2 regions of the Desulfitobacterium elongatum genome follow, and region 2 is predicted to be linked to the other one. Evidence: riboswitches for the same ligand, from Rfam matches in the RefSeq annotation. Region 2 holds a riboswitch; the other holds the start of a gene.
The links. Region 2 has a riboswitch for cobalamin ahead of ACZ42W_RS09825 (ABC transporter substrate-binding protein). Riboswitches for the same ligand answer to the same signal wherever they lie in the genome.

Region 1 (5,579 bases), 1.5 Mb from region 2:
TTTGTTTATAAGTAGTCCAGTCAAAAGCGTCAATTTTGACGGTCACTCCAGCTTTGGAAAGGTAACCTTGAATGGCTTCGGCAAGAGCCTGACCGTTGGCGGAGTTATAGGGTCTTGGATTGGTATAGGTGATCATGTGTACGGAAGTTAAACCAGCTTCCTTCAATGCTTTAGCAGAGGCTGCAGCATCATAGGCTACTTGGGAAATACTCTTGTCATAACCTTCCATGAAAGTCGGGAGAATGGAGGTCGCAGGTTCGGAGTATCCTTGATACAGGCTCTTTACCATTTCAGGAACATTAATGGCTTGAGAAATTGCTTTCCGAACCTTAGGATCATTGAAAGGTGCTTTGGAGGTGTTGTAAGCCATGTAATTGATATTCATACCTGGAGCTTGGAAGATTTTGTTCTGTGCATCCGTGATCTGCTTAACCACTGTCGCATCGATACCATCAACGATATCAGCCTCACCGTTGTTCAGAGCAACGACACGTGCAGAGTTGTCTTTAATGAATTTAAAGATGACATTCTGGGTAAGAGCTTTGGTCCCCCAGTATTGATCATTGCGGACTAAAACAATGTTTTCGTCCTTCGCCCATTTTACGAATTTATAGGGGCCAGTTCCGACAGGTGCTTGGTTGACATTGTTGTTATTGTCTTTTAAAGCCTTGGGACTAACGATCGGTGCGCCCATGACCATAGCCAAATTGCTGAGGAAGGGAGTACTAGGTTCCGTTAAATTGATTTTAACGGTATTCTTATCCACGACCTCAACATTTTTTACTGAACCATAAACGAAAGGACCATAAGCCATATCCGCTGTAACCTGCGGAGGAATCTGACGATCGATATTAATCTTCACGGCCTCAGCATTAAAATCGGTGCCGTCATGGAACTTAACTCCTTCTTGGAGATGGAACGTATAGGAAAGACCATCTGGACTTACATCCCAGCTCTTAGCCAGGGAGGGTTCTACCTTTGTGGAATCCTTATTGTACTTTAAGAGCCCATCGTAGATATTGATCATGACCTTGGCTGACTCCCCATCGTCGACGAGGGCCGGATCCAGTCCTCTCGGCTCTGCGCCCTGCGCATAAATCAAGGTATCGTTAGCCTTTGATTTGGTGTCGCTACTTGCTGTATTCGTGCTTGCTTTACTGCCGCAACCAGCAACAGTAATACCGACTAAAAGCACGCTCAGGGCAAGAGCAATAATCTTTTTCCCTTTTTTCACTTTCTTCTCTCCTTTTTTCTAATCTAGAACACAGAAATAATTCTAACTTTGTGCTATCTCAATAGTACCATTCCATAAAATTCTGTCAATACATATTCTTACTAAAATAATCTTTTTCTGTATTGATTAATTAAATAATAAATCGGGCATATATCCTGCCCGATTGTGTCTTTCGTTTTAAAAATGACAATAAGCATTAACTACTTTGTCCCTTGCCGTTGCCTCCATATCCTTAGCCATATATAAGCTTGACCCGATTTCAACTTTTTGGTCTACGAAAGGGATAGGTTTTCCTAAAAAATATCCTTGAACACAATCTATCTCTAGTTCTTGTAAAATTGTCCATATTTCCTCATTCTCAACGTATTCAGCAATGGTCGCCTTACCAAGGGCATGAGCAACTGCATTGATGGCATGTACCAATGCATTATTAGTAGGACTAGCGTCGAGATTCCGAATAAAGGTTCCATCAATTTTAAGATAATCTACGGGCAACCTTTTTAGATGATTGAACGTCAGAAAGCCTACTCCGAAGTCATCTAAGGCGAACTTACACCCTATTTGTTTTAACCTCTGAATCCAATGTTCTGCATGATCTAAGTCCCTGATTGCTGCAGTTTCAGTGATTTCAAACCCAATTCGGAAAGGCTCAAGATTACTCTCTTTAATTCTACTCTCAATGAATTTCAGTAATTCTGTATCTCCAAGACTCGATGCCGAGATGTTTACGAAAACTGATACGTCAGGATGTTTCCCTAATATCTCAATCGCTGATTCAACAACCCAGCTATCGAATCTACCTCTGGGTAATCGTTGAGGTCAATATGATTCTTTTCAAAATAGGCCTCCATTTTTTGATAGGTAACATTATAATTGACGAGTTCCATCGAATTTTTATCTTGGATTTCATCGATTTTGCCGATACAAGGAGACAAGAATGCTATCTTATCGTCAATCCTTTTGTATTTTTTTAAGTAAATTGACGTGCACATCATAGGGCTTTGGATTGGGGCAAGGTACTTAATCAGTTCAGAGCGGTATGTTTGAATGTAGTTCACAATCACAGGGCAGGGTTGAGCAATAATTGAATCTAGTTTCTGCTCCTCAATGGTTTTTAGATAAGCCCAAGTCGTGATATCTGCACCGATCGACACATCGTAAACAAGCGTTACCCCTAAGGACTTTAAATAACCAAATAACCGTTTATAATTAGGAAAGTTATATCTGATAGAAGGAGCTGCAATGACAGAAATACCAATTCCCCGTGTTAAGTTAGCAAAAAACCTCTCAGTATCATCAGCAAAATCTCGGGCCTTATGATCACATACGTCTATACACGCCCCACAGTGAATGCATTTCAAATGGTCAGTTTTAACCCGATTTTCACCATTATCTAAGAACGCTACGTTTGCTTTGACCGGGCATTTAGCTATACATTTATTACAACCTACACATAGTTTTTTATTCGTAAGTAAAACTTCAACATTCATTGAAAAGCCCCTTATCCTTACTTACTCATATGTTCCTCTTGCAGTTTATTTCATTACCCATAAGCATCAGTTAAGCGTTTTGAATTGCAATACTATTCCCAATATTCGACACAGATTGCGCTAATCCTTCTTAATCCCGTATAATAAGCAAGGCTCCTGCTGATGGCAGGAACCTTGGCTGTTTTTGCAATTTCCTATGTCATGATTATTTCATCCCCTATTGACAAAATCATTTTACTATTCTAACATTAAGCCAACTGAATACATCATTTTTTAGGTGCCCGCAAGGGATAATAGGGAACCAGGTAGAAATCCTGGACGGACCCACCACTGTAATTAGATGTTGACGATGTGCATTTGCCACTGGGATAACTGGGAAGGCGTACATCTTAGTCTATAAGTCAGGAGACCTGCCTATAAAATATCGCGAAGATGGACAATGGTAAAGTTCTAGCTTTTTTATAAAGCTGGGACTTTTTTTTATAATTTTTTATGCTTTAGGAGCTGCCATGAAAACAATTGCAACGATCAAAATCGAGAAACTCGTATTTCCGCATGAAGAAAAACCAGCACTCAGAAATATTGACCTTGAAATTAATCAGGGAGATTTCATCGTCATTACAGGAGATGTAGCCTCTGGAAAATCGATTTTGCTGCACTCGATCACAGGCGCTATCCCTCACTACCATAGCGCGGAATTAACGGGGAAAGTCACTATCATGGGTCAAGATATCAAGGACATACCCCTCAATAAAATGTCCGACTATGTGGGATACATGATGCAGGAACCTCAAAACCAAATCATCAGTCTGGATGTATACGAGGATGTTGCCTTCGGCCTCGGGAACCTAGAAATCCCCCTGGAACAAATAGATCAGACGGTTAAAAACACTTTGGAATTTGTAGGTCTAACGGGCTATGAAAACAGACAGACCGCTTCGCTCTCAGGCGGGCAGGCCCAGCGTGTTGTTTTGGCCGGTGTCTTGGCTCTCAATGCCCCTATTTTGATTCTTGACCAACCAACCGCGGAACTGGATCCCTTGGGCCGCTTCGAGCTATATAAGCGGCTCGGTCAGTTAAATAAAATTCAGAATCTAACCCTTGTTTTGGTCATGGACCGAATTGAGGAAGTCCTTAACTATGCCAACAGAGTCTTCTATATGAGGGACGGCGAAATTTTCAAACAGTATTTGCCTGCGGAATATTACAAGGAACAAATTGAACATCGAAAAGGAAGGCTGAAATGCGCCACTTCCTTGACGAACAACGGTAAGCCGAGGGAAATCATAGCCGAAATTACAAATGTCTCCTACCAGTACAAAAATAATTTGCTCGGTTGTAAAGACATTCATTTAAAAATTCATAAGGGCGACTTCTTAGCCGTCATCGGATTAAATGGGTCCGGAAAATCAACCCTAGCCAAAATGCTCATCGGTCTATTAAAGCCTTCTCAGGGTGAGATTAAAGTTTTTAACCAACCTCTAAATAAAGAAAACCTTACAGAGATTCGTGCGCACATGGGCTTTCTGTTTCAAAACCCTGACTATCAGATTTTTGCAAGCACCCTGGAAGAAGAGGTTGGATTTTCACTGAAGTTAAGAGGTGAGCAAAATGAAATAATTGATCAAAAAATTGATGAGTGTCTAGGATTTGTGGGGCTGCTTGACTATAAGAAAATGCATCCCCAACGCTTAAGCCGCGGTCAGCGCCAGCTTTTGGCACTAGCCTCCATCCTCGTCAGTGATCCGGAATTCATCCTCGCCGATGAACCGACCTCGGGCCTTGACGAAAGCCAAGGATATATGATCATGGATAAACTAGCCGAGCTGTCCAAGAATGGCAAAACAATCCTGGTTATTACCCACGACCTAACCATGGCTAAAAACTATTCGAACCGGTTAGTTGCCCTGCATAACCATCGCCTTCAACTGGATATCTCAACAAATGATCTCAAGGAGCATCTTGATACGCTAAAAGACCTGGGGCTAAATTTCAAACCTGTTATTTCCTTTGAGGAGGGTTAGAATGGGACTTTCTTATGGCATTGAACAAAAGGAAAAACAAAATATAAAACTTATAAATACGTTGGATCCTCGGACAAAACTAGCCTGGTATGCCCTGATGATCTATTTTGCACTGAGTTTGGAAACTGCTATTCAGTTATGCCTTGTTTTATTAGTGGGACTTACGGCCTCTCTTATCTTAACGGGTTCCTTGAAGCAGTATAAGGTCATGATTGTAATCATGTTACTTTTGGGACTCCAGCTACTCATCCTTCAACTGCTCTTCTGCAGGGAAGGCGTTCTAATCTACCAATGGGGCATCTTCAAAATCTACAGTGAAGCAATCCCCCTCACGATTACCGGTCTACTGAAGGCCACCCTTATTGTCTTTGCAAGTATGCAGTTTTTTACATCCTCCTCACCCACTGACTTCACCTTAATGCTCATGAAATTCAAAATTCCCTACCGCTTTGCCATGTTGGTGGGACTGGGCGTCCGCTTCATCCCTCTAATGAAAGATGAATATATCTCCATCATCGATAGTCAGCGCACCAGAGGCCTTAAAATAGAAAGCGTCTGGGACAATATCAAAGGCATTATTCCAACCTTCCTGCCTTTTTTATACCGCGCTGTCAGACGTTCGACAGAGACAGCCTTAGCAATGGAGTTAAGAGGCTATGGTCGGAGCAAAACCCGAACCTTTTCTTCAAATCTATCGATTAAGAAGTACGATATCGCTTTAATCGTTACGATGTTATTGGTAATAACCCTCCATCTTGTTAGCAGGCTATTACCATTTATATAATCACAAAATTTTAGGAGGAGAGTTAAAAATGAAAGAAAGTTTATTCA
Region 2 (5,579 bases):
CGCGCTTAGCCCCAATATAATGGGATTTCCAATAGGATCCCATCGAATAGATGGTTACTCCTTTAGAGCTTGATGCATTGATAAATTGTCCATTTCCAATGAAAATTCCAACGTGGTCGATGACCTTATCTCCATCGAGTGAAAAGAAGACGAGGTCACCTGCTTTCAGGTTTTCATAGGAGACTGCGGTTCCTTGCGCATACTGATCACGAGAAACACGGGGTAAGGAAATTCCCTGTTGAGCAAATACATACTGGGTGTATCCTGAACAATCAAAGCCACTTGGAGTTGTTCCACCCCAGACATATTTTACCCCGATATATTGTTTAGCAGTACTGATAATCGCACTGGCTTTTGAACTATTACTAGAGGAACTCACGGATTTCGTCGGAGTGCTAGTACTTTGCCCTCTTGATACTTGTGAGGTTGAACTACGCGGGCGAGGCGCGACGTTATTAGAGGAGGGCTTTTCTGAGGTGCTTTCGAGCGACGAAGTAACGGTTTGAGTATCGGAAGTTTGTTTGGGACTTTCCGCTGCGATTTGAATCTCATCAGGACGACTTGCTTCGTAGGAAAGATTGACTGTGTCTGTAAGTGCTTGTGGTTTTGCGGTGACTGCTGTGGTAAGAAGCCCGATTGTTAAAATAGTGGTCATGATTATATTTACACTTTTTTTCACGATGCATTTCTCCTTTCGAGTAAGCGATAGATGTCCAAAAGAAAGACAACCCGCCGCCCTTTGGAAGGTTGTCTCTAGTATATGATAAATTATTCACTTTGTCCTTATAAAAACTTTGGTAATAATTCTAGCATTTGTAAGAATTGTTTATCTACCACTTAACAAAAATTGTGGCACACCTAAAGTGGGATGTTCGATTCGTATTAAATCAGCTTTATAAATCTTAGCAAGGATGTCTTCGTTTAGGACTTCTGCAGCATTTCCCCAATTAATGATCTTTCCTTGATCAAGTAAGAGTAGCCGATCACAATACTGACCTGCAATATTCAGGTCATGTAAAACCATAATCAGGGTGAGTCCTTGTTCTTGATGCCACTTGCGTACATGCTCCATGACAAGAATCTGATGCCCAATATCAAGATAAGTCGTTGGCTCGTCTAAAATTAGAATCCGGGGTTCTTGGGCCATCGCACGGGCCAAGGAAACGAGTTGTCGTTGTCCTCCACTCAAGGCACTTACTTTCTTCGATCGAATATTCCATAAATTTAAATTTCTTAAGACGCTCTCCACAATTTCACGATCATGTGCTCCAAGCTCTGAAAAGGGTTTTAACCATGGGTATCGTCCCATGGAGACAATTTGTTCCACGGTATAGGGTAGAGGAGGAGTACCTTCTTGTTCAAGTACTGCAATTTGGCGAGCGAGTTCTTTATGAGAGTACGAGCTAAGAGGTTTATCGCGAAGGAGGATTTTTCCTGAGGAAAGAGAGTGTAGGCCACTCATTGAGCGAATAAGCGTCGATTTTCCACTTCCATTGGGCCCAATAATCCCGAATATTTCTCCTTCTGCAATTGTAAAGGATATGTCACATAAGACAGGAAAAGTTCCATAACGGTAGTTAACGTGTTCAAGCTCAAATAAACTCATCCCTAATCCCTCCTTAGCCTGTTTTTTAGTAAATACCCAAAAAACGGTGCACCAACAAATGCCGTAATGACTCCAATCGGAATCTCCCGTGATTCTAAAAGCGTACGAGCCAAAGTATCAGACCATAATAGAAAAATTGCTCCAGCCAAGGTTGAGACAGGAAGAAGAATTCTATGATCAGGCCCTACTGAGAGGCGCATAAGATGGGGGACGATTAACCCAACAAAGCCAATAATTCCAACGACTGAGACTGCTGCCGCAGTTAAGAGAGAGCCGACAACTAAGATAATGATTTTTTTTTGTTCAACATTCATCCCAAGGTGGGTTGCAGCTCTCTCACCGAGTGCGAGTACGTTGAGGTCTCGTTGCTGAAAGAGAAGGTAGGTTAATCCTATGAGGAAATAAGGGAGAAGAATAAACACATCTGTCCAAGTGCGATTCGCAAGACTCCCCATCATCCAGAAAACGATTTCTTGCATCTGTTGTCCTGAGATTGCGATTAAAAAGGAGAGAAATGCTCCCAGCAAGGATTGCACAACGACTCCAGAAAGAATCAGTGTTTCCCTTTCGTGTTGGCCTTGTTGCTTAGAGAGTGCTAGGACAAAGCCCAGGGAAATAAGTCCTCCTGCGAAGGAAAAGAGGGGGAGGGAAAGATGACCAAAGAACGATGAGCTTCTAAAAAATACGATAGAGGTAGCCGCACCGAAAGCGGCTCCTGAAGATACTCCGAGAATATAAGGATCAGCTAAGGGATTCCGGAGTATACCTTGAAAGGCAACCCCTGATGCAGCTAACATCGCACCCACGACCAAAGCAAGAAATACGCGTGGTAAACGCAAATTCCATACAATCGTTTCCTGAGCCATCGTCCAAGTCGCATCTAAACTCAAGAAGGGCAAATGATTCAGGAGGATTTGCCAAGTAAGATGGAAAGGGAGACGAACGGCGCCAGTCATGACGCTAAAAACCATGGAGAATAGGAGAAGAATGAACAGGCCACTGATCCACGATATACTTTTCGGGGCTAGAGTTTTGATGCTCATGCCTTTCCTTCCTCCTGATTACGTTCTTATTTAAACAGTTCTGGGTAAATAGCTTTTGCTATTGATTCTAATCCATCAACAATACGGGGACCCGGTCGAGTAACCATATCACTATCTAAATCGTAAACTTTTTTATTCTTAACTGCTTCGATAGTTTGCCAGGCTGGACGCACTAAGATTGTATCCTTCACATTGGGTAGGTAGTAAGAATAGGTGTCAAGAATGACTTGAGGGTTTTTAGCTATAACTTTTTCGGCACTGTATTGAGCCCAATCCTTAACATCACTGGCAATATTAATTCCGCCTGCTTTTGTGAGGAGCTCATTCAGAAAAGTGCCTTCTCCTGCAGTGAAAAGGTCGGGATCGACTTCAATCCACACCTTAGCTCGATCTGTAGATTTAATAGTAGCGACTTTGTCTGAAATCGTTTTTTCCTTCAGTTTCATCCCGTCAACAATTTTCTTTGCTTGTTCTTGGGCATCGGTGATTTGTCCGAATTTCTCAATGGTTTTGTATGTAGCCTCAAGACTCTGAGGATTTACCTGAACAACGGGAATCTTAAGATTTCGGATGGAGCTCACAGTTTTTTCATCCTGCATACCTAAGACGATCAAATCTGGGTTAAGCTTTAGGATTTGTTCGACATTTGGATGAAGGCTATCTTCAAAGATATATTCTACTTTTTGCTGAATCCCTTGGGGATAATCATCATATTTGGTGACGGCAATGACTTTGCCTTCTAGGCCAAGCGCAAATAAAGTCTCTGTGGAGGCGGGGACAAAGGACACGATCCGTTGAGGTTTACTCTTAAGGGTTGTTTCTACTCCCGCATCATCTTTAAAGACGAGAGGATAAATCGTTTGAAGTGAAGTTTTCTGTTCGGGAGATTTCGAGTGCTGTTGTGGAGTTTGGGTTGTGCTGCAACCACTAACGAAAATCAAGGAGAAGATAAGGGAAAATACAATCGCTGTTTTTCGGAATAATTTGACATCTCTCATCGCTTTGTTACCCCTTTCTGTGCACGTGAGGAAGAAAGAAATTGAAAAACCTTTTACCACGAGGATAAAAGGTTTTTGATTTGCTGCGTTAGAAATATTCCATTTTGCAGCGACTATTCCTTGTCCTCGAAGGATGTACGCTCGAATGAATAGGCAGGTTTTCTGGCTTATGGCAATGTATTCACGCCTTTCAGTCATAGGACAGCGGCATAGAAGAATACACTTCCATTTTACAGTGGCGGGACCGCGTCGGAATTACACCGACTTACCCTTTTACTCCTCTCAACTCATATAGGAGGAGAACCTAATCATCATGCTATATTCTTTTATTTCAATTATATAGCATGCATAAGTTAAAGTCCAAGATATTCTTTGCACCAAGTGGTTATCATTATCTTGATGGTGATTCGAATCTTTTTAGAAGAGTAAGCAAATAATAGTAAGAGAAGGATTTTACTGTATCCAATGGAATAGATTTTTCTTAGGGTAGGTTTTATGATGCCAGGGTATCGATGGAATGTGCGAACTACCAGTACTTAAGCTTAAAGGAGAGTGTTTTCTGTGAAAGATTTAATCAAAAAAGGTTTGGCATTGGGTCTAGGGTTTGCAGTTGTGAGTAAGGAGCAAATCGAAAAGGTCGTCGATGAACTTGTAAAAAAAGGAGAACTTTCCGCAAGTGAGTCCAAGGATCTGATCAACGAACTCATCCAGAAAGGCAACGAGCAGCATAAAGAGATTAATACAAAACTTCGAGATCAAGTTCAGAAGATATTAGAGGAATTGAATATCCCGAGTAAAGTGGATATCGATAGACTCGAGAAACGGATCGTGGAGTTGGAAAATGCTCAGGGAAATATTCAAGACCATACTCCTGGTAATGATTGAATTGATGACAACAAACGTTGAGAATCTTTGAGATATTAATACTGTTTTGCTAGGGGAATCGAAATGATCGGAAGAAGAATCCGTCATATCAATCGTTATCGCGAAGTCGCATCAGTTCTCGCCCGGCACGGGTTCGGCCTCATCCTAGAAGAGATGGGGCTCATTAATTTATTGTCTCTTCCAAAGCGGATTTTTCGAACCGAAGAAGAGGTGGATCCGCAAACGTTAGGAGAACGTTTGCGGATAGCGCTTGAAGAGTTAGGGCCAACCTATGTCAAAATGGGGCAAATTGCGAGCACAAGACCGGATATCTTACCAGCGTATGTGATTACTGAGCTCGAAAAACTTCAAGATCAGGTGCCTCCTTTTTCGTTTATTGAAGCGAGTAAGATCATTGAAGCCGAACTTGGGGCCGCCCCAAGCGACATCTTTATGGAATTCGATGAAACTCCTATTGCTGCAGCTTCGATTGGCCAAGTACATTATGCGGTACTCAAGTCAGGAGAGGAAGTCGCAGTCAAAGTTCAGCGACCTTTGATAGCTCATACTATCGAAACGGATCTTGAGATTCTTTTGGATCTTGCAGGGCTTGCCGAGAGGAGAATTGAGTGGGCGGCGCTTTATCATGTGAGGGACATGGTTGACGAATTTGCTCGCTCACTTCGTAGTGAGCTCGACTACAGTATCGAGGGGCGCAACGCTGAGAAGATTGCGAAGCAATTCGCTGAGGACACGACGATTCAAATCCCTAAGGTGTATTGGGAGTATTCTAAAAAAAGAGTATTAACTCTTGAGTTCATGCGTGGGGTAAAGCTTAGTCAGATTGAGAATCTCGAAAATCTTGGATATAACCGTGAGGTTCTCGCTGAAAATCTTATTAAGGCGATGTTTAAGCAAATTCTAATCAAAGGATTTTTTCATGGTGATCCCCATCCAGGAAATATCTTTGTCCTGCCAGGACAAATTATATCTTTCATTGATTTTGGGATGGTTGGTCGGCTTTCACCCGATATGAAGTACAACTTCGCCTCGCTCGTCATCGGGATG

Region 1: another riboswitch for cobalamin. It lies ahead of ACZ42W_RS02550 (ABC transporter ATP-binding protein); the one in region 2 lies ahead of ACZ42W_RS09825 (ABC transporter substrate-binding protein).

Annotation. Positions count from the first base shown of each region.
Region 1 is NZ_AP038772.1:569,213-574,791, reverse strand. It holds gene ACZ42W_RS02565 (ABC transporter substrate-binding protein) at 1-1,234, opposite strand, end outside; gene ACZ42W_RS02560 (EAL domain-containing protein) at 1,412-1,996, opposite strand; gene ACZ42W_RS02555 ([Fe-Fe] hydrogenase large subunit C-terminal domain-containing protein) at 1,990-2,724, opposite strand; cobalamin riboswitch at 2,983-3,156, shown strand; gene ACZ42W_RS02550 (ABC transporter ATP-binding protein) at 3,234-4,748, shown strand; gene ACZ42W_RS02545 (energy-coupling factor transporter transmembrane component T family protein) at 4,750-5,532, shown strand; gene ACZ42W_RS02540 (hypothetical protein) at 5,561-5,579, shown strand, end outside.
Region 2 is NZ_AP038772.1:2,068,167-2,073,745, forward strand. It holds gene ACZ42W_RS09810 (C40 family peptidase) at 1-679, opposite strand, end outside; gene ACZ42W_RS09815 (ABC transporter ATP-binding protein) at 827-1,606, opposite strand; gene ACZ42W_RS09820 (FecCD family ABC transporter permease) at 1,609-2,649, opposite strand; gene ACZ42W_RS09825 (ABC transporter substrate-binding protein) at 2,676-3,647, opposite strand; cobalamin riboswitch at 3,783-3,970, opposite strand; gene ACZ42W_RS09830 (phasin family protein) at 4,209-4,532, shown strand; gene ACZ42W_RS09835 (ABC1 kinase family protein) at 4,596-5,579, shown strand, end outside.